4 regions of the Streptomyces sp. BA2 genome follow, and region 4 is predicted to be linked to each of the others. Evidence: riboswitches for the same ligand, from Rfam matches in the RefSeq annotation. Region 4 holds a riboswitch; each other region holds the start of a gene.
What was found. Region 4 has a riboswitch for cobalamin ahead of E5671_RS13900 (cobalamin biosynthesis protein). Riboswitches for the same ligand answer to the same signal wherever they lie in the genome.
Positions count from the first base shown of each region.

Region 1: linked by a shared signal. The riboswitch ahead of E5671_RS16140 (ABC transporter substrate-binding protein) and the one ahead of E5671_RS13900 (cobalamin biosynthesis protein) in region 4 are both predicted to bind cobalamin.
Region 2: linked by a shared signal. The riboswitch ahead of metE (5-methyltetrahydropteroyltriglutamate--homocysteine S-methyltransferase) and the one ahead of E5671_RS13900 (cobalamin biosynthesis protein) in region 4 are both predicted to bind cobalamin.
Region 3: linked by a shared signal. The riboswitch ahead of E5671_RS40165 (energy-coupling factor ABC transporter permease) and the one ahead of E5671_RS13900 (cobalamin biosynthesis protein) in region 4 are both predicted to bind cobalamin.

Region 1 covers NZ_WSRO01000002.1:2,970,201-2,975,510, reverse strand. The annotation lists gene E5671_RS16155 (haloacid dehalogenase-like hydrolase) at 1-26, opposite strand, end outside; gene E5671_RS16150 (helix-turn-helix transcriptional regulator) at 210-1,076, shown strand; gene E5671_RS16145 (VOC family protein) at 1,082-1,534, shown strand; cobalamin riboswitch at 1,567-1,752, shown strand; gene E5671_RS16140 (ABC transporter substrate-binding protein) at 1,852-2,871, shown strand; gene E5671_RS16135 (iron chelate uptake ABC transporter family permease subunit) at 2,868-3,899, shown strand; gene E5671_RS16130 (ABC transporter ATP-binding protein) at 3,896-4,690, shown strand; gene E5671_RS16125 (hypothetical protein) at 5,102-5,310, shown strand, end outside.
Region 2 covers NZ_WSRO01000002.1:8,381,711-8,387,020, reverse strand. The annotation lists gene aceA (isocitrate lyase) at 1-739, shown strand, start outside; gene aceB (malate synthase A) at 870-2,492, shown strand; partial or broken gene E5671_RS40145 (3-hydroxyacyl-CoA dehydrogenase NAD-binding domain-containing protein) at 2,489-2,644, shown strand; cobalamin riboswitch at 2,884-3,100, shown strand; gene metE (5-methyltetrahydropteroyltriglutamate--homocysteine S-methyltransferase) at 3,264-5,310, shown strand, end outside.
Region 3 covers NZ_WSRO01000002.1:8,388,149-8,393,458, reverse strand. The annotation lists gene E5671_RS40185 (MDR family MFS transporter) at 1-1,197, shown strand, start outside; gene E5671_RS40180 (energy-coupling factor ABC transporter ATP-binding protein) at 1,186-2,067, opposite strand; gene cbiQ (cobalt ECF transporter T component CbiQ) at 2,064-2,813, opposite strand; gene E5671_RS40170 (energy-coupling factor ABC transporter substrate-binding protein) at 2,820-3,200, opposite strand; gene E5671_RS40165 (energy-coupling factor ABC transporter permease) at 3,200-3,922, opposite strand; cobalamin riboswitch at 3,953-4,136, opposite strand; gene E5671_RS40160 (short-chain fatty acyl-CoA regulator family protein) at 4,259-5,310, opposite strand, start outside.
Region 4 covers NZ_WSRO01000002.1:2,491,823-2,497,132, forward strand. The annotation lists gene E5671_RS13890 (inorganic phosphate transporter) at 1-938, shown strand, start outside; gene E5671_RS13895 (hypothetical protein) at 951-1,202, shown strand; cobalamin riboswitch at 1,307-1,452, shown strand; gene E5671_RS13900 (cobalamin biosynthesis protein) at 1,560-2,501, shown strand; gene E5671_RS13905 (cobyric acid synthase) at 2,498-4,006, shown strand; gene cobN (cobaltochelatase subunit CobN) at 4,003-5,310, shown strand, end outside.

The DNA of each region.
Region 1 (5,310 bases), 480 kb from region 4:
AGCTTGCCCTTTGCCTTTACTGCCATGGTTCTGTGCCCCCTGAGAGCGGTCTGCGCCCCGTCCGGAGCGGCGGGTCATCGTATGAGGTCAGGCGGCAGATTCCCATGATCGACATCACCGGACGGAACGGGCATGGGACCTCTGCGCGCGGGTAGCAGAGACGGACGCCCACCACGCCTCGGAGCCCCGCCCATCGCATACTGGAAGGCATGGAGACCGTCTCCCGGGAGTTCGTGCGGGCCGCCCCGCGGCTCGACGGCATGGTGGTGTCCGCGGTCGGCTACCGCACGGAGGGTGAGCGGCCCGGCCTGCACCGCGGCCTGCCGTCCCCGTACCTGACGCTGATCTTCTCGCTCGACGGCCCCGTCGTCAGCGGCCTCACCCCCGAGCAGGCGGGCGGCCGCGACGCCACCCGCACGGACATCGTCCTCGGCGGCCTGCACCAGTCCCCGGCGTACGTCGTCCGGCCCGAGCACGAGGCGGGCATCCAGCTCGCCGTGCACCCGCTCGCCGCCCGCGCCCTGTTCGGCGTACCGGCCGCGGAACTGGCCGGTGAGCTGGTGACGCCCGGCGCGGAGGTGATGGGGCGCCGCGCCGCCGACGTACGGGAGATGCTGTGCGAGCAGGGCTGCTGGGCGGAGCGGTTCGCCTCCGTGTCCGCCTACTTGAGGCAGCGCGCGGCCGACGACGCCTCCGGCGGATCCGTACGGCCAGAGGTCGCCGAGGCCTGGGCCTGGCTCGCCCGGCACCGGGGCGTCGGCACCCTGCGCGGCCTCTCCCGGCACGTCGCCCTCAGCGAACGCCGCCTCACCACGCTCTTCCGCGCCGAGACGGGCCTGAGCCCCAAGCAGGCAGGACGCCTGATGCGCTTCCAGCGCGCACGGAACGCCCTCGTACGCCCGGTCGCGACGGGCGGCGCCCCCGACCTGGCCCGCGTCGCCGCCGACTGCGGCTACTACGACCACTCCCACCTGGTACGGGACTTCCAGCAGTACACCGGGGTGAGCCCCAGCGGCTGGCTGGCCGAAGAGTGCCGGAATATCCAAGCCGGGAGCCATGGCGGGGGCGAAGAGTAGGAGCCATGAACACCACCGAGAAGCAGCAGCCCCAGTCCACCTCCGCCTCAGCCGGACGCGCCCCCGACGTCTGGCCGACCCTCCAGGCGCACGACGCCCCCGCCCTGATCGACTTCCTGGTCGGCACGGTCGGCTTCCTGCGCACCGCCGTCTACGAGGACGGCGACCGCGTGGCCCACGCCGAGCTCGACTGGCCCGAAGGCGGGGCCATCATGCTCGGCTCGTACGACGAGAAGTCCCAGGAGTGGTGCCTGAAGCCGGGCACCTTCGGCGCGTACGTCGTCACCGACCACGTGGACGACCTCTACGAGCGGCTCACCGCCGCGGGGGTCGAGATCATCCGGGAGATCGAGGACCAGCCGTACGGCAGCCGGGAGTTCGGGATCGCCGACCCCGAGGGCAACAAGTGGTCCTTCGGTACCTACCGCGGAGCTCCAAGGCCCGAGCAGCCGGCCTGACCTCGCGTGAGGGCAGGCGTCCTGACCCCGCGTGATAGCTTGCGCACGCCAGTCAACCCACACCAGGGCCAGGGAATCCGGTGCGAATCCGGAACTGACGCGCAGCGGTGAGGGGGAACGGGCGGGGCCACGGCCACTGGGCGTCCACGGACGCCTGGGAAGGCGCCCCGCCCGGCCGATCCCCGAGTCCGAAGACCTGCTGGCACCTTCGCCCCCGCACCGGGCGGCGGAGGTGACGAAGCAGGCCAGGCTCCGCGTATGAGCCGTGAGACTCAAGGGATCGTGTGTCCTCCACAGCCCGTCGTGTACGTGTCCCCATGCTCCTCAGCACGGCCCTCGCCGTCACGCTGACCTCGTGCGGAGGCGGCTCGTCGGCCACCTCCAGCGGGGGCGGGAAGGCAGCGGGATACCCACTGACCCTCACCTCCTGCGGCAAGAAGGCGGAGATCAAGGCGCCGCCGCAGCGGGCGGTCTCCCTCGATCAGGGCTCCACGGAGATCCTGCTCTCCCTCGGCCTCGCGGACCGCATGGCAGGCACCGGCACCTGGACGGATCCGGTGCTCAAGGGTCTGGAGAAGGACAACGCCAAGGTCGACCGGCTCGCCGACAGCTACCCCTCCTTCGAGAAGGTCCTCGCCCAGGAGCCGGACTTCGTCACCGCCTCCTTCCTGGCGACGGTCAGCAAGGGCGGCGTCGCCGACCGCTCCAAGTTCGCCGAACTCGGCGTACCCGCCTATGTCTCGCCCTCCGACTGCGCGGGCAAGGACAACAGCGGCGACGGCGACGGCCGCCGCGACAAGACGCTGACGATGGACACGGTGTACGGCGAAGTGCGGGACCTGGCCAAGGCGTTCGGGGTCGAGAAGCGCGGCGAGCGGCTGATCGCCGACCTCAAGGGCCGGGTGGCGAAGGCCACGAAGACGATCAAGAAGGCCGACGCGTCCGGCACGACGCTCCTCTACTGGTTCGCCAACTCCGACGCGCCCTACATCGCGGGCTGCTGCGGAGCACCGGGCATCATCACGCGCGAACTGGGCGTGAAGAACGTCTTCGACGACACCCGTGAGGAGTGGCCCCAGATCAACTGGGAGACGGTGGCGGACCGCGACCCGGACGTGCTGGTCATCGGCGACCTCACGCGCAAGTCACAGACGGCCGAGAGCGCGAAGAAGAAGATCGAGTTCCTGGAGTCCAACCCGGTCACCAAGAACCTGACCGCCGTGAAGAAGAAGCGGTACGTGCTGCTGAGCGGCCAGGCCATGAACCCGACGATCCGCACGGTGGACGGCGTGGAACAAGTCGCCGACGCGTTGCGCGAGTTCGGGCTCGCCAAGTGAGGAAGGCCGCCCCGGGCGGCATACGTTCCGCCCTGCTCTGGACGACGGGCCTGGCCGCCCTCGCCCTCTCCGTGGCGGTGGCCGTCACCATCGGGCCAGCGGACATCTCCGTACCGGACGTGTGGTCCGCGGTGGCGTCCCACCTCGGCTGGGGAGAGGCGACGCTGACGCCGATCAGGGACGGCATCGTCTGGAACCTGCGCATGCCGCGCACGCTCCTCGCGGCCGTCTGCGGCGCCGGCCTCGCGGTCTGCGGAACGGTCCTCCAGTCCCTCCTGCGCAACCCGCTCGCCGACCCCTTCGTGCTCGGCGTCTCTTCGGGGGCGTCCACGGGCGCGGTCGCGATCGTCGTCCTGGGGGTCGGCGGGGGAGTGGTGTCGGTCTCGGCGGGAGCCTTCGTAGGGGCCGTCACCTCCTTCGCACTGGTCCTCTTCCTGAGCCACACCCTGGGCGGAAGCGCCGACAGGGTGGTGCTGTCAGGCGTGGCGGCGATGCAACTGTTCTCCGCCCTCACCTCGTTCGTGATCCTGACGTCGGGCGACGCGGAGACGACGCGGAGTGTCCTGTTCTGGCTGCTCGGCTCGTTGAGCGGGGTGGGCTGGACGGACGTCTGGCTGTGCGCGGCGGTGCTCTTCGTGGCCCTCGCGATCTGCCTGACGCAGGCCCGCACGCTGGACGCGTTCGTGTTCGGCCAGGACGCGGCGGCGACGCTGGGCGTACACGTGGCCCGCACCCGCCTGCTGCTGCTCTCCATCACGGCCCTCCTCACGGCAGCCCTGGTCAGCAGCGCGGGCGCCATCGGCTTCGTGGGCCTGGTCCTGCCGCACGCGGCCCGTGCGTTTGTCGGCGCCGGGCACGCACGTCTGCTCCCGGTCACGGCGCTCGCGGGCGCGGTGTTCCTGGTGTGGGTGGACACGCTGGCCCGCACGGTCCTGGACCCCCAGGAGGTGCCCGTGGGGGTGGTGACGTCCCTGATCGGCGTCCCGGCGTTCGTCCTGGTCCTCTACCGCACGAGGAAGACGACATGACCCCGCACACCGAATCCGGCCTACGGGCGGACCGGGTCACCAGAACAACCGCGGGCCACCTCATCATCGACGGGGTGACCCTGGCGCCACCCCCAGGAGCCACGGTCGGCCTGCTGGGCCCGAACGGCTCGGGCAAGTCAACTCTCCTGCGCATCCTGGCGGGCGTCCTGGCTCCGACATCCGGGGTGGTCACCCTGGATGGCGACCCGCTGCGGGATGTGGGCCGCCGCACGGTGGCGCGAAGGCTGGCGATGGTGGACCAGGAGGCCACGACGCAGGTCGAGCTGTCGGTCGAGGAGGTCGTACGCCTGGGCCGCATCCCGCACCGCAGGCCTTGGTCGCCGCCTTCGCCCGAGGACGAGGAGGCGGTAAGGGAGGCCCTGACCCGCACAGGCCTGACGGACCGAGCCACCCAGTCCTGGCACACCCTTTCGGGGGGCGAACGCCAACGGGTCCAGATAGCAAGGGCGTTGGCCCAAACCCCTCAAGAGCTCCTCCTGGACGAACCGACCAACCACCTGGACATCCACCACCAACTGGACCTCCTGTCCCTGGTGGCGGACCTCCCCCTGACCAGCGTGATAGCCCTGCACGACCTGAACCTGGCGGCCATGTTCTGCGACCAGATCCTGGTCCTACGAGAGGGAGCGGCCCACGCATCGGGCACACCGACCGAGGTGATCACGGAGGAACTGATCGCGAAGGTGTACGGGGTGCGGGCGGTGGTGACGACGACGGAAGACACCCAGAACGCACGCCGCCACCCGTCGATCCGGTTCCTGCGCCGATGAGCCGGACATCGAAGGGACGACGAAACGGCGAGGGCCGCTGCTTCCCACGGGAAGCAGCGGCCCTCGCCGCTGTGTCAGGCCTGGTGGCCTAGATGTCGAAGAACTGATGCGCCGGATCTGCCATCTCGAAGGAGAGAATCGATTGCTGCCCTGACCAGCGGGGGAGCGGTCGTCAACGGTCGTTGTGGGTCGCCGTGGGGTGCCGTCCGACGGCCCAGATACGGCCCAAGGGCGTACCGACCGGGGGACCGATGAGGGACCGCGGTCGATGAGTCGAGCGATGGATCATTCGACAGAGCGCCAGCCATGTTCGCGGTACACGGTGTTGCCCTATCCGCTAGAAGTGGGTGAAGTCGACAAGCAGCGTCAAATCAGTATGTTTCGTTGGCGCGTTACCCGTACGGTGCTCCCATGTCATCCGACCCATGGGGCGACCTGGCCGCCTCGCTTGACGCAGTGCGCGAGCCGTTCGTGCGAGATCGCGATACTCATTCAGGCTTCCTCCCGGGGTCGCCGGCGGCTCTAGAAGGTGCCAACGAGCCCTTCGCTGATGACTGGGCTCCGGCGCCATCGCGCAACGCGAACATTGCTGGATTGCACCTAGCGACTGTGGCTATGGA
Region 2 (5,310 bases), 5.9 Mb from region 4:
CCAGCTGGCCTCGGAGAAGAAGTGCGGTCACCTGGGCGGCAAGGTCCTCGTGCCGACCGGCCAGCACATCCGTACCCTCAACGCGGCCCGCCTGGCCGCCGACATCGCCGATGTGCCGACGCTGATCGTGGCGCGCACGGACGCGCTCGCGGCGAACCTGCTGACCAGCGATGTAGACGAGCGTGACGCCGAGTTCGTCACGGGCGAGCGCACCGCCGAGGGCTTCTACCGGGTGCGCAGCGGCATGGCGCCCGTCATCTCCCGGGGCCTCGCCTATGCCCCGTACGCGGATCTCATCTGGGTCGAGACCGGCACCCCCGACCTCGCTCAGGCCCGCGAGTTCGCCGAGGCGATCCACGCCGAGCACCCCGACCAGATGCTCGCCTACAACTGCTCGCCGTCCTTCAACTGGCGTGCGGCCCTGGACGACGACCAGATCGCCAAGTTCCAGCGGGAGTTGGGCGCGATGGGCTACCGCTTCCAGTTCATCACCCTGGCCGGCTTCCACTCCCTCAACCACGGCATGTTCGACCTGGCCCGCGGCTACGCCGAGCACGGCATGACCGCCTATGTAGACCTCCAGGAGCGCGAGTTCGCCGCACAGGCGCAGGGCTTCACCGCCGTGAAGCACCAGCGTGAGGTCGGTACCGGCTACTTCGACCAGGTGTCCACCGCGGTCAACCCGGCCTCGTCGACGACGGCGCTCGCCGGTTCCACCGAGGAAGAGCAGTTCCACTAGGCGCTTGGGCGCTTCGCTGGATCGCCGCATTGATGTCCGCGGGCCGGTGGGGGCTGGGCGCGCAGTTCCCCGCGCCCCTTACGGGGCGCCCCCCGCCGTCCCCAATCCGCCCCCCACTGAGGAGACCCGCATGTCCATCTCCGCTCCCACCCGCCGTGCCCAGGTCCTCGGCCCACCGGCCGACCGGCACGACGAGATCCTCACCCCCGAGGCGCTGGAGTTCGTCGGCCGCCTCGTCGGCGCCTTCGCCGACCGCCGCCTGGAGATCCTCAAGGAGCGCACGCGGGTGGGCGCCCGCCTCGCTTCCGGTTCCCCGCTCGACTTCTCCATCGCCACCGCCCGCGTCCGGGCGGACGACTCCTGGCAGGTGGCTCCCCCGGCCCCCGGACTCACCGACCGCCGAGTGGAGATCACCGGACCGCCCGAGCGCGCGATGGCGGTCAACGCCCTCAACTCCGGTGCGCGGGTGTGGATGGCGGACTTCGAGGACGCCACCTCACCCACCTGGGACAACATCATCGGCGGTCAGCTGAACCTGCTCGACGCCATCGAGCGCAGGATCGACTTCACCACGCCGGAGGGGAAGCGGTACCGGCTCGGCGAGCGCCTCGCGACCATCGTCGTCCGCCCGCGCGGCTGGCATCTGACCGAAGAGCACCTGGAGTTCGACGGCAGGCCCGCGCCCGCCTCCCTGGTCGACTTCGGGCTCTACTTCTTCCACTGCGCCCAGCGGCAGATCGACGCCGGGCACGGCCCGTACTTCTATCTGCCGAAGCTGGAGAACCGCGACGAGGCGCGGCTGTGGAACGACGTTTTCGTCCTCGCCCAGGACCTCATGGGCATCCCGCACGGCACGATCCGGGCCACCGTCCTGATCGAGACCATCACGGCGGCCGTCCAGATGGAGGAGATCCTCCACGAGCTCCGCGAGCACAGCTCGGGCCTCAACGCGGGCCGCTGGGACTACCTCTTCAGCCTCATCAAGACCTTCGGGCACCGCACCGACTTTCTGCTGCCCGACCGGGCGAAGGTCACCATGACCGCCCCCTTCATGCGCGCGTACACCGATCTCCTCGTACGCACCTGCCACAAGCGCGGTGCCCACGCGATCGGCGGCATGGCCGCCCACGTGCCCGGCAAGGACCCGGACGCCCATCAGGCGGCCATCGCCACGGTGCGCCTGGACAAGGAACGCGAGGCCGAGGACGGCTTCGACGGCTCCTGGGTCGCCCATCCCGCGCTTGTCCCCGTGTGCCGCGGGGTGTTCGACGGGGTGCTCGGCACCCGCCCGCATCAGATCGACCGCACCCGCGACGACGTCGAGGTGACGGCGGCTCAGCTGCTGTCCGTGCGCCGCGTCAGCGCGCCGCCCACAGCGGAGGGCGTGCGCACGAACATCGCGGTCGCCCTGCGTTACTTCGCCGCCTGGCTGCGGGGGCGGGGGGCCGTCGCCCTGTACGGGCTGATGGAGGACGCGGCCACGGCCGAGATCGCCCGGGTGCAGATCTGGCAGTGGCTGCGCCACCGGGCCGTCGATCGCACGACCGTACTCGCGCTGGTGGAGGACGAACTCGCCGCCTTGGGGGCGGAGTACCCGTGGGCGCCGCTCGACGAAATCCGCGGGCTCTTCGAACGGAGCGCGCTGGCACGGGAGTTGCCCGCGTTCTTCACCACCGATGCCTACAGCCGCCACCTTGTGGACCAGCCGTTCGTGCGCGACCCGCTCGCCCGCCGTTCGGAGGGTCAGTCATGACCGCGGCCATTCGCCGGGTCGGCGTGGTGGGCGGAGGCCAGATGGGCGCCGGAATCGCCGAAGTGTGCGCCCGCGCCGGCCTGGACACCCTGGTCTGCGAGGCCGACGCCCTCGCAGCACGCGCCGCCCGCGAGCGCGTCGCCGTCTCACTCGGTGGAAGCGGGGCTGCTCGGCCGCAAGAGCGGGCGCGGGTTCCACCTCTACGACCGGGGCTGAGGGGCCCGGGTCCGCCGTCGGGCTGAGGGGCCCGCGGCTGCTGTGAGCGGGGCGCGGAACAGAGTGGTGATCTGTTCCGCGCCCCATCAGGTGTTCGCCCCCCGTCCAAGGCATTGGTGTCGCACCTCACGGTCCGGAATGTGATCAGTACTGCCCAAGAGGCCGACCACCCTCTAGCCTGACCTGTGCAGCTGGTTCGCCCTGTCCGCCAGGCAGACGCGTCGTAAGAGGGAACCCGGTGGGAATCCGGGACTGCCCCGCAGCGGTGAGTGGGAACGACCTCCGTCATACGCACTGGATCCGAGCAGGATCCGGGAAGCGACGGCCAGTAGGGATCTGCCTCGGCAGGTGTGCCCACAAGTCCGAAGACCTGCCTGTTGCCCGCATGTGATCCCTCACGTGCGGATATCCCGGTGACCTCGTGGGCGGGTCGGCGTACAGATCAGGTGGAGCACCGCGCCGGTGGCGCGCGTCCGGTCCATCCGGTTCGTCATCCCTTCGCGTCCGTGTCCCGTCCCCGGGATTCTCAGGAGTCATCTCGCGAAGGAGATTTCCGTGACAGCGAAGTCCGCAGCTGCGGCAGCACGGTCCACCGTGTACGGCTACCCCCGCCAGGGCCCCGACCGGGAACTGAAGAAGGCCGTCGAGGGCTATTGGAAGGGCCGCGTCAGCGCCGACACCCTCCGGGAGACCGCGGCGCGGCTGCGCCGGTCCACCTGGCGGCACCTGTCCGACGCCGGCATCCACGAAGTGCCGACCGGTGACTTCTCGTACTACGACCATGTCCTGGACACCAGCGTCATGGTCGGCGCCGTCCCGCGGCGGCACCGCGAGGCCGTCGACACCGACGCGCTCGACGGTTACTTCGCGATGGCACGCGGCACCCAGGACGTGGCGCCCCTTGAGATGACCAAGTGGTTCGACACCAACTACCACTACCTCGTACCGGAGCTGGGCCCCGACACCGTCTTCACCGCCGACTCGGCCAAGCAGGTCGCCGAGCTCAAGGAGGCCGTCGCGCTCGGCCTCGCCGCACGCCCGGTGCTGGTCGGCCCTGTGACCTATCTGCTGCTCGCCAAGCCCGCGCCCGGCGTGGCCGCGGGCTTCGAGCCCCTGACGCTCCTTGACCGTCTGCTGCCCGTGTACGCCGAGGTCATCGCCGACCTGCGCGCGGCGGGCGCCGAGTGGGTGCAGCTCGACGAGCCCGCCCTCGTCCAGGACCGCACCCCGGCGGAGCTCAACGCCGTCGCACGCGCCTACCGTGACCTGGGCGCCCTCACCGACCGCCCGAAGCTGCTCGTCGCCTCCTACTTCGGCAGGCTCGGCGAGGCGCTGCCGGTGCTCGCCAAGGCGCCGGTGGAGGGCCTCGCCCTGGACTTCACGGAGTCCGCCGCCAGCCAGCTCGAGGACCTCGCCGCCGTCGGCGGGCTGCCCGGCAAGCGGCTGGTCGCGGGCGTCGTCAACGGCCGCAACATCTGGATCAACGACCTGGAGAAGTCCCTGTCCACGCTGGGCACGCTCCTGGGCCTCGCCGACCGGGTCGACGTCTCCGCGTCCTGCTCCCTGCTGCACGTCCCGCTGGATGCCACCGCCGAGCGGGACATCGACCCGCAGATCGCCCGCTGGCTCGCCTTCGCCCACCAGAAGACCACCGAGATCGCCACGCTGGCCCGCGGCCTGGTGCAGGGCAGGGACACCATCACGGCCGAACTGTCCGCCAACCGCGCCGACCTGGCGTCCCGCTCGGGCTCGGCCCTCACCCACGATCCGGCCGTACGTTCCCGCGTCGCCGCCGTCACGGGCTCCGATGGCCGCCGCGCGCACGCCTATCCGGAGCGTGCGGCGGCTCAGCGAACCCGCCTCGGTCTGCCGCTGCTTCCCACGACCACCATCGGCTCGTTCCCGCAGACCACCGAACTGCGCACCGCACGGGCCGACTTGCGAGCGGGCCGCATCGACACGGACGGTTACGAGGAGCGCATCCGCTCCGAGATCAGCGAGGTCGTCGCGTTCCAGGAGAAGGCGGGCATCGACGTCCTGGTGCACGGCGAGCCCGAACGCAACGACATGGTGCAGTACTTCGCCGAGCAGCTCACCGGCTACCTCGCCACGCAGCACGGCTGGGTCCAGTCGTACGGCACCCGTTATGTGCGCCCGCCGGTCCTCGCGGGCGACATCTCCCGGCCTGTGCCGATGACGGTGCGCTGGACCTCGTACGCCAACTCCCTCACCGACCGCCCCGTGAAGGGCATGCTCACCGGTCCTGTCACCATGCTCGCCTGGTCCTTCGTCCGCGACGACCAGCCGCTGGGCGACACGGCACGCCAGGTCGCCCTCGCCCTTCGCGACGAGGTCGACGACCTGGAGACCGCGGGGACTTCGGTCATCCAGGTCGACGAGCCCGCGCTGCGCGAGACGCTGCCGCTGCGTACCGCCGAGCACGCCGCGTACCTGGACTGGGCCACGGAATCCTTCCGCCTCACCACGAGCGGCGTCCGGCCGGACACGCAGATCCACACCCACATGTGCTACGCCGAGTTCGGAGACATCGTCCAGGCCATCGACGACCTCGACGCCGACGTCATCAGCCTGGAGGCCGCGC
Region 3 (5,310 bases), 5.9 Mb from region 4:
CCGCTCCTTCGCCTGCTGATCCTGACCCAACTCGCCTTCAACATCGGCTTCTTCGCCGTGCTGCCCTTCCTGGCAGAGCACCTGGGCGCGGCGATCGGCATGGCGGGCTGGCTCGTCGGCCTCGTGCTCGGTCTGCGGACGTTCAGCCAGCAGGGGCTGTTCGTCGTGGGCGGCGCGCTGACCGACCGGTACGGCGTACGGCCGGTCGTGCTCACCGGCTGCCTGCTGCGGATCGCCGGTTTCGCCTGGCTCGGTTACGCGCAGCAGACGTGGTCGGTCATCGGCGCGGTGCTCCTGATCGGCTTCGCCGCGGCCCTGTTCTCGCCCGCCGTGGAATCCGAGGTCGCCCGGCAGGCGGTGCTCTGGGAGGAGTCGGGGCGCGGCCCGCGCACTCGTGTCCTCGCCCTGCTGACCGTGGCCGGCCAGGCGGGCGCGTTCCTCGGTCCGCTCCTCGGCGCGCTGCTGCTCTCCGTCGACTTCCGCACCGTCTGCCTGGCCGGGGCCGGGGTCTTCGTCCTCGTCCTTGCCGGGCACCTGTGGCTGCTGCCCCAGCACATCCCGGGGCGCGAGCGGATCCGCGTACGAGGAGGAGTGGGCGAGTTGCTGCGCAACCGCCGCTTCCTGGCGGTGTGCGGCGCGTACGGCGCCTACCTCCTGGCGTACAACCAGCTCTATCTCGCCCTGCCGGAGGAGGTGGAGCGCACGGCCGGGTCGCAGGCGCCGCTCGCCTGGCTCTTCGCCCTCTCCTCCCTGCTTGTGGTGACCACGCAGCTCCCGGTCACGCATTGGGCGGCGGGGCGGCTGGACCAACGGCGCTCGATGGCGACGGGGCTGGTGCTCATCTCCGCAGGGTTCACCGTGGTGGCCGCCGCGCGCCCGGCCGCGCTGACCGGGGTGGCCGGGCTGCTGCCCGCCGCCGCCTTCGTCGTCCTCCTCACCCTCGGCCAGATGCTGGTCGCTCCGGCAGCCCGCGCCTGGGTCCCCGATCTCACGCCGGACGGCAGGCTCGGCCTCTACACCGGTGCCCTGTCCTCGGTCTCGGGCCTGATCGTCCTGGCGGGCAGCGCCGCGACGGGCTCACTCCTGGACGCAGGGCTGCCGCCCTGGGCCCCGTGGCTCACACTGGCCGCGATCCCGCTCCTGGCCCTGACACTCCTGCCCGACCGATCCCGGCCCCCGGGCCGGTCACCCCGCTGACGCGCCGGGCACCACCGAGGCCATCAGCGCCGCCAACTCCTCGGGAGTGCGCGGTCCGTCGCCCGCCCCGGGCAGCAGGCCCTTCGTCCGCAGCAGCTCCGTGACGGCGATTCCCCACGGCAGGCGGAGGCCCGCCTGCGCGAGGAGGTCCCTGTGGGCGAGCATCTCCGCAACCGGCCCCGCGCGCACTCCCGAGGGGGTGAGCAGCGCCGCGTCGTCGGCCCAGCGCAGGGCCAGATCCACGTCGTGGGTGGCCATCACCACGGTCGTTCCCGCGTCCCGCAGGCCTTGCAGGGTCGCCAGGAGGCGCTCCTGGCCGTCGGGGTCGAGCCCCGCGGTCGGCTCGTCGAGGATCAGGACGCGGGGGCGCATCGCCACGGCGCCCGCGATGGCCGTCCGCTTCCGCTGGCCGTAGGAGAGCAGATGGGTGGGGCGGTCCGACAGGGCGCTGATGTCGAGCGCGGCGAGCGCCTCGGCGACCCGGCCGCGGACCTCGTCGTCCGGCAGCCCCAGGTTCAGCGGCCCGAAGGACACGTCCTGCTCGACCGAGGCGGCGAACAGCTGGTCGTCGGGGTCCTGGACGACCAGCTGAACGGTGGTGCGCAGCCGGGTGAGCCCCCTGCGGTCGTACGTCACGGGGGTGCCGTCGACCGTCAATCCGCCCTGGTCCGGGCGCAGTCCACCACTCAGCAGCCGCATCAGGGTGGTCTTGCCGCTGCCGTTGCGGCCAAGGAGCGCGAGCGCGCGGCCTTCGGTGACATCGAAGTCCAGGCCACTGAGCACGGTGGGCCCGTCTTCGTACGCGTAGGAGGCGGCCCGAAGAGCGACCAAGGACCCGCTCGGCTCGCGAGGAGCGCTCGGCTCGCTCATGGAAGAAGCCTTTCCAGTACAAGGGTGAGGGCCGCAAGGCCCAGGAGGAGCACGGCGCTTGCCGCCACGAAGCTCCGGGAGATCCGGGCGTCCGGCACGAGCACCCGCAGGGTTCCGTCGTACCCGCGTCCGGCGAGCCCGGCCTGGAGCCTGCTCGCCCGGTCGAAGGCCCGCACGAACGCGGTGGCGCCGAGACCGCCGAGGGAACGCCAGGTGGCGGCGCGGGTCGTGTGGCCGAGGCGCGCGGCCTGCGCCTGCCGGATCCGGCTCATGGAGTCCAGGAGCAGGAAGCTCATCCGGTACATGACGAGGGCCACGTCGACGACCGGCGCCGGAACACCCGCTTTCACCAGGCGGGGCAGCAGGTCCGACATCGGCGTGGTGAAGGCGAACAGGAGCACGCCGAGGGAGGCCGCCGATGTGCGCAGGAGCAGACCGCCCGCACGGGCGGGGCCGCCGTCGGCGAGTGTGACGAACCCTTCGGGCCCGCCGAGTTGGACGATGAGGGTCAGTGCGCCTGTGACGCAGAAGCCGAGCGGCACGCGGTAGGCGCGCCACAGTTTGCGCGGCGGCACACCGGCGGGCCCGAGCAGCACGGCGAGCGCGGCGGCAAGGACCAGGGCGGCACCCGGCCAGGGCGGCAGGGAGACCGCAAGGACGGTGAGGCCGAGCCCGAGCACGGCTTTGTCCACGGGGTGGCGGCGGCGCCAGCGACTGCTGTGCGCCGCCGCGTCGATGGGCAGCACGCGGGGTCAGACCTGCTCGGTCTCGGCCCGGGTGCTCTCCGCGTCGGCGGCCTTCTCCGCAGGCGCCCCCTCGGCCTCGGCCCGCGCGATCTCCGCGCCCTGACGGCGCCCCTTGCGCAGACCGAAGTAGTACGCGAGGACGCCCGCCCCCAGCGCCGCCTGGAGCGCGAAGAGCGCCGACTCGACCTCCCCGGAGGGGGGTTCGTACAGCGGCGAGAACCAGGGTTCGTAATCCGGCTTGATCTCGGTGATCGCTGTCTCGGCCTGGGCGTCGGCCCCGGTGAACGGCTCCTTCTCGTCGTCGCCGAGGCCGAGCGCCAACGGCAGCACGGCGAGCGCGGCGACGATGAGGAGGAGCAGAGTGTTGATCTTCGCGTTCCGGCTCATCAGGCGCTGGCCCCCGTCTCCGTCTTGGTGTTCCTGTCCGCCTTCGCGCCCGACCGCTTGCCCTGGAGCAGCACGCCGAGCCGCGTGAGTTCACCCTTGCTTGACTGCACGAGCAACCGCATCACGATGACGGTGAGCAGTCCCTCGCTGACCGCGAGGGGGATCTGCGTGACGGCGAAGATGCCGCCGAACTTGCCGAGGGCGCCGATGAATCCGCTGCTGGGGTCGGGGAACGCCATGGCCAGCTGGACGCTGGTGACGCAGTACGTGGACAGGTCGGCGACGAACGCGCCGAAGAACACGGCGACCATGAGCGGTACGTCGTACCGCTTCAGGAGCCGGTAGACGGCGTATCCCGCCCATGGCCCGATGATCGCCATGGAGAAGACGTTGGCGCCGAGCGTGGTGAGCCCGCCGTGGGCGAGCAGCAGGGCCTGGAACAGCAGCGTGATGGTGCCGAGCACCGTCATGATCGGCGGCCGGAACAGGATCGCGCCGAGCCCGGTGCCCGTGGGATGTGAGCAACTGCCCGTGACGGAAGGGATTTTCAGCGCGGAAAGGACAAAGGTGAAGGCTCCGGAGGCGCCCAGGAGCAGAGTGCTCTCCGGGTGTTCCTTGACTTCACGGGTGAGGGAGCGGACTCCGTGGACGACGAACGGCGCGGACGCTACGCCCCAGGCGATCGCGTGCGCCGGTGGGAGGAAACCCTCGGCTATGTGCATGGCTAAGCAGACCCTCTCCAGCACCTCGTGGATGGACAACGCGCCTTGGCCGGTCTCCTGGCTGACGGGTCGTACCGACCGGACTCCGCCTTCCCGGGTACGCGCGTACCCAGTGGCTGCCGCGAGGGCTGGAGCCGGACTTCCCGATCACAGTGGCGAGGGCCGCACCGGCATCACACCGGATTTCCCGAGCACCAAGGCGTGGCGACCTTAGTGCGCAATCGAGTTACCTGACAACTTGCGGGACCGTGCCACCTGTGGCACGTGCGAGCGCACACGACCAGGGCGTACGCCCCTGGTCAGCCCATGTGCCTCCGTCCTTGATGTCGGCACTCTTCAGTCCCTCGCCTGCTCCCCGGCCACGGGATAGGGAACGAAGGTGCTGCTGTTCTCGTCGATCGCCAGGCGGCGGTCCAGCGGGGGCACTGCCCGCTGGGGGCAGTCGGTGCGTTCGCAGAGGCGGCAGCCCATGCCGATGGGCACGGCCGATGAGGCGCTGTCGAGATCGAGGCCGTCGGAGTAGACGAGCCGCCCGGCATGGCGGATCTCGCAGCCGAGGCCGATGGCGAACGTCTTGCCGGGCTCGCCCCAGCCGCCGCGGTGCCGGGTGACCGCACGGGCGGTCCACAGGAAACGCTGCCCGTCCGGCATCGAGGCGACCTGGACGTGGATGCGGCCCGGCGCGGCGAACGCCTCGTACACGTTCCACAGCGGACAGGTGCCGCCCGCGCGGGAGAAGTGGAACGCGGTGGCTGACTGACGCTTCGACATGTTGCCCGCCCGGTCGACGCGGACGAAGGAGAAGGACACGCCGCGCAGCCGGGGGCGCTGCAGGGTGCTGAGACGGTGGCAGATGGTCTCGTAGCCGAGGCCGAAGTGGTCGGTGAGACCCTCGATGTCGTACCGGAACTCCTCCGCGGCCGCGTGGAAGCGGCGGTACGGCAGGATCAGCGCGGCCGCGAAGTAGTTGGCGATGCCGATGCGGGCCAGCGGCCAGGCCGCGGTCTCCTGACCGAAGTCCTCCGACGCGAGCGCGGAGATCTCGTCCGCGTACTCCAGGAGCGCGAGCTGGGTGGCCATCCGGAACGCCTGCTGGCCGGGGCGCAGCCGGCTGGAGAGGTGCAGGACCCGGGCCGTCGGGTCGTAGTGGTGCAGGAGTCCTTCGGCGTCCGCGACCAGGCGCACCCCGTGGCGCTCGGCGAGGCGCGCCGACAGGGCACGAACGACCTCGCCGGGGCGTACGCCGATCTCCGCCGCGAACCTCTCGGCGGCCAGGTCCATGTCGTGCAGGTAGTTCTGGCGCCGGTAGAAGAACTCGCGGATCTCCTCGTGCGCGGAACGCGGCTGGGCCACCGTTCCCGGCCCCCGGCCCTCCGCGGCTTCGGAGA
Region 4 (5,310 bases):
TCATCGGCGCCGCTGTCATGTCGATGGGCTGGTCGTCGATCGACGGCGGCACCGTCGTCACCAAGATCCTGATCCCGGCCCTGGCCGCCCCTCTCGTGGCGGGTCTCGCCGCGATGGTGGCCACGCGTCTGACGTACAGGATCGGCCGCAACACCGATACCAAGGCCACGGCCAAGGGTTACCGCGCCGGACAGATCGCCTCCGCGGGCCTCGTCTCGCTGGCCCACGGCACGAACGACGCGCAGAAGACCATGGGCATCATCACGCTCGCCCTGGTCACCGGCGGCGTCCTGAACCCGGGCGCCAACCCCCCGATGTGGGTCATCGTCTCGGCCGGTGTCGCCATCGCGCTCGGCACCTACCTCGGCGGCTGGCGCATCATCCGCACCATGGGCAAGGGCCTCACCGACCTCCAGCCGCAGCAGGGCTTCGCCGCCCAGACCAGCGCCGCGACGGTCATCCTGGCCTCCTCGCACATCGGCTTCTCGCTCTCCACCACGCAGTCCTGCTCCGGCGCCGTGATGGGCGCGGGCCTCGGCCGCAAGGGCGGTGTGGTCCGCTGGTCCACGGCGACCCGCATGTTCATCGCCTGGGGTCTGACCCTCCCGGCCGCCGGTCTGGTCGGCGCGGGGGCCGAGTTCCTCACCAAGCAGGGCCCCTGGGGCATCGCGGCGACCGCCGCGCTCCTGATCGGCGGCTCCGCCGTCATCTGGTCGCTGTCCCGCCGCAACGCCGTCGACCACACGAACGTCGCCGACGACGAGATCGGCGGCTCCCCCGCCGCCGAGCCCGCAGGCGTCGTGACCACCGCGATGGCCGCCGTCACACCGCCGCCCACCGGGTCGGCCGTGGCGAGCGCGGACGTCGATTTCGTCAAGGCCACCATCCCGGCCCCGACCGGCACCGCGGCGGACCCCGCCCGGCCCGCCACGGTGTAAGGAAAAGTCAGCATGGACATCGACTGGGCAGCTCTCGGCTCCGTCTTCGGAGTCAGCCTCGCGGTGACAGTGGCCCTGGTGGGCCTGTTCACCCTCGGCATCGTCGGCCTCTCCAAGGGCGAGGCGGCCACGTCCGGCGCCTCCACCGCAGGTACCTCCACCGCGGGTGGCGGCACCGCCACCGCGGCCCGCACGGGCGCGTACGTGTGCTTCGCGCTCTGCGCGGCGGCCGTGGCGTACGGGATCTATCTGATCGTCGCCTGACGACCGGAGTTTCGAGTGGGGTGCGGGACGCTTCGGCGTCCCGCACCCCACCTTCGTATGTGGGCCTCCGCACACTCTCCCGTCGCAGGTCAACAGCGAGTTGACGGGCCTTCGCGGGCCGTGGTGGACTGCCGGAGCCAATACGGCAGCAGGAGAGGAAGCCGGTGCGAATCCGGCGCGGTCCCGCCACTGTCATCGAGGAGCTGACTCCTCGGAAGCCAGGAACTCTCGCCGCCGATCACGTCGAACCAGGGCGCGGACACCCTGAGTGAGGACATATCGCCATGCGCGGCCGCCCGTTGCCGGACCAGTTCCCGAGCGTGAGCTCCCTTCTCGGCACGACGACCGGCTGACGCCATGCGTGCCGATCGCGACTTCGCGTACGGCGCCGCCGCCGGCCTCCTCGGTGATCTGTTCCTCGGCGATCCTCGCCGCGGGCATCCGGTCGCCGCGTTCGGTCGGGCCGCGGGCGCCGTCGAGCGTGTGCTGTGGCGTGACCACCGCGGGTGGGGCGCCCTGCATGCCGTGGTGTGCGCCGGAGGCGCGGCCGGTGCCGCCGTCCTGGCCTCTTCTCTTGTACGTGACTCGCGCGCCGCATCCGTCGCGCTGACCGCCGCCACCACCTGGGCCGTGGTCGGCGGCACCTCGCTGGGGCGTGAGGCGCGGGCCATCGGCGGGGCGCTCACCGCCGGGGACATCGAGGTGGCCCGGGAGCGGCTGCCGCATCTGTGCGGCCGGGATCCGCAGGCCCTCGACGCCGACGGCATCGCGCGGGCCGTGGTCGAGTCCGTCGCCGAGAACACGTCCGACGCCGTGGTCGGGGCCCTGGTGTGGGGGGCCGTCGGCGGGATCCCCGGGCTCGTGGGCTTCCGTGCCGTCAACACGCTCGACGCCATGGTCGGGCACAAGTCCGTGAAGTACCGGCGCTACGGGTGGGCTTCCGCGCGGCTCGACGACGTACTGGGGTGGCCGGGCGCCCGGCTCACCGCCGTACTCGCGGCCGTTGCCGGGGACTCGCCGCGCGGTGCGGTGCTGGCCTGGCGTGCGGACGCCGCCAAGCATCCGAGCCCCAACGCCGGCCCCGTCGAGGCCGCCTTCGCCGGGGCGTTGGGCGTACGGCTCGGGGGGACTCTCTCGTACGCGGGGCGTGTCGAGCACCGGCCCGTCCTGAACGGGGACGGGCGGGGCGTCGAAGTCTCCGACATCGAACGGGCCGTGAAGCTGTCGCGACGGGTGGGTCTCCTCGCCCTGGGCGTTGCGGCGGCCGTGAGCGCTCTACGGAAAGGCAGGGCCTCATGAGTGGTGGACTGCTCGTCGCCGGAACCACCTCCGACGCGGGGAAGAGCGTCGTCACCGCCGGGATCTGCCGGTGGCTGGCCCGCAAAGGGGTCTCCGTCGCGCCCTTCAAGGCGCAGAACATGTCCCTCAACTCCTTTGTCACGCGCGAAGGTGCCGAGATCGGGCGGGCCCAGGCCATGCAGGCGCAGGCCGCCATGGTCGAGCCGACCGCGCTGATGAACCCCGTGCTGCTCAAGCCGGGCAGCGACCGCAGCAGCCAGGTCGTCCTCATGGGCAAGCCGGTGGGCGAGATGAGCGCGCGCGGCTACCACGGAGGGCGGCAGGAAGCGCTGCTCTCCACCGTCGTGGGATGCCTTGAGGAACTTCGGGGCAGCTATGACGCCGTGATCTGCGAAGGTGCGGGCAGTCCCGCCGAGATCAATCTGCGACGTACGGACATCGTGAACATGGGGATCGCGCGGGCCGCCCGCTTCCCCGTGGTCGTGGTGGGAGACATCGACCGCGGAGGCGTCTTCGCCTCCTTCTTCGGGACCACCGCGCTGCTGAGCGCCGAGGACCAGGAGCTGATAGCCGGTTATCTCGTCAACAAGTTCCGGGGCGACGTCTCGTTGCTCGAACCCGGGCTCGACATGCTCCAACAGCTCACCGGGCGGCGCACGTTCGGAGTGCTGCCGTTCCAGCACGGCCTCGGCATCGACGAAGAGGACGGGCTCCGGGTGTCGCTGCGGGGTGCCGTGCGGGAGTCCGTCGTCGCTCCGCCGGTCGGTGAGGACGTGCTGCGGGTCGCCGTGTGCGCCATTCCGCTCATGTCGAACTTCACCGACGTGGACGCCCTGGCCGCCGAACCCGGCGTCGTCGTGCGGTTCGTGGACCGGGCCGAGGAACTTGTCGACGCCGATCTCGTGATCGTGCCGGGGACGCGCGGCACGGTCCGCGCCCTGGAGTGGCTGCGCGAGCGCGGCCTCGCCGACGCCATCGCGCGGCGCGCCGCCGAAGGCCGTCCCGTGCTCGGGATCTGCGGCGGCTTCCAGGTGCTCGGCGAGCACATCGAGGACGACGTCGAGTCGCGGGCCGGTGCCGTGGACGGGCTCGGGCTGCTGCCCGTGCGCGTGCGGTTCGCGCGCGAGAAGACCCTCGCGCGGCCGGTCGGCGAGGCCCTCGGCGAACCCGTCGAGGGGTACGAGATCCACCACGGCGTCGCCGAAGTCCTGGGCGGGGAAGCCTTCCTGGACGGCTGCCGCGTCGGCGAGGTGTGGGGCACGCACTGGCACGGCTCGCTGGAGTCCGACGCGTTCCGGCGCCGCTTCCTCACCGAGGTCGCCCGCGCCGCCGGGCGCCGGTTCGTGCCCGCGCCCGACACCAGCTTCGGCGCACTGCGCGAGGAGCAGCTCGACCTGCTCGGCGACCTGATCGAAGAACACGCGGACACGGACGCGCTGCTCAGCCTGATCGAGACCGGCGCACCCGCCGGTCTCCCCTTCATCGCACCGGGGGCACCCTCATGACCGTCCTGCTTCTGTCCACCGCCGACACGGACCTCCTTGCCGCCCGTGCCTCCGGCGCCCCCTACCGCATCGGCAACCCGACCCGGGTCGACGTCCAGGACGAGCTGCCCGCACTGATCGAGGGCGCGGACATCGCCGTCGTACGCCTGCTCGGCGGCAAGCGGGCCTGGGAGGACGGGCTCGCGGCGCTGAAGGCCGCCGGCATCCCGACGGTGCTGCTCGGTGGCGAGGCCGTGCCGGACGCGGAGCTGATGGCCGAGTCGACCGTGCACGCGGGGTCCGTGGCGGAGGCGCTGCGGTATCTCGTCGAGGGCGGCACGGAGAATCTGCGCGAGCTCGCGCGGTTCCTCAAGGAGGACGTGCTCGCGGCGGGACACGCACGCTCGGGCGACGCGCACGAGCGGCAGAGCGCCGAGCCGCGGAAGATGCCCGAGTACGGGGTGCACGGCACGCGCGCCTACGTCGAGGGCAGGCCGACCGTCGGTGTGCTCTTCTACCGGGCTCACCAGCTCTCCGGGAACACCGGCTTCGTCGACACGCTGTGCGACGCGATCGAGGCGCGGGGCGCCAACGCCCTTGCCGTGTACTGCGGTTCGCTGCGCGGCGCGGACGCGGGCCTGTACGAGATCCTCGGGCGGGCGGACGCCCTGGTGGCCACCGTCCTCGCGGCGGGCGGTACACACGCGTCGGGCGCGAGCGCGGGCGGCGACGAGGAAGCCTGGGACATCGGCGCCCTCGCCGACCTCAACATCCCTGTCCTGCAAGGACTTTGCCTCACCTCGTCGCGCGCCACGTGGGACGCGTCGGACGCCGCGCTCTCCCCCATGGACGCCGCCATGCAGGTCGCGATCCCCGAGTTCGACGGCCGCGTCATCACCGTCCCGTTCTCCTTCAAGGAGCAGGGCCCCGACGACGTACCGGTGTACGTCGCCGACCCCGAGCGCGCCGCCCGCGTGGCCGGAATCGCCCTGCGCCACGCCCAGTTGAAGCACAAGCCGAACGCGGAGAAGAAGCTCGCCCTCGTCTTCACCGCGTACCCGACGAAGCACTCGCGCGTCGGCAACGCGGTCGGCCTGGACACCCCCGCATCGGCGGTGCGTGTGCTCGACTCCCTGCGCGACGCCGGGTATGCCGTCGAGGGCCACCCCGACAACGGCGACGAGCTGATCCACCGCCTCATCAACGCCGGTGGCCACGACGTCGAGTGGCTCACCGAGGAGCAGCTGGCCGCGGCCCCCGCGCGCGTGCCGCTCGCCGACTACCGGGCGTGGTTCGACAAGCTTGACCCGGAGCTGCGCGACGGC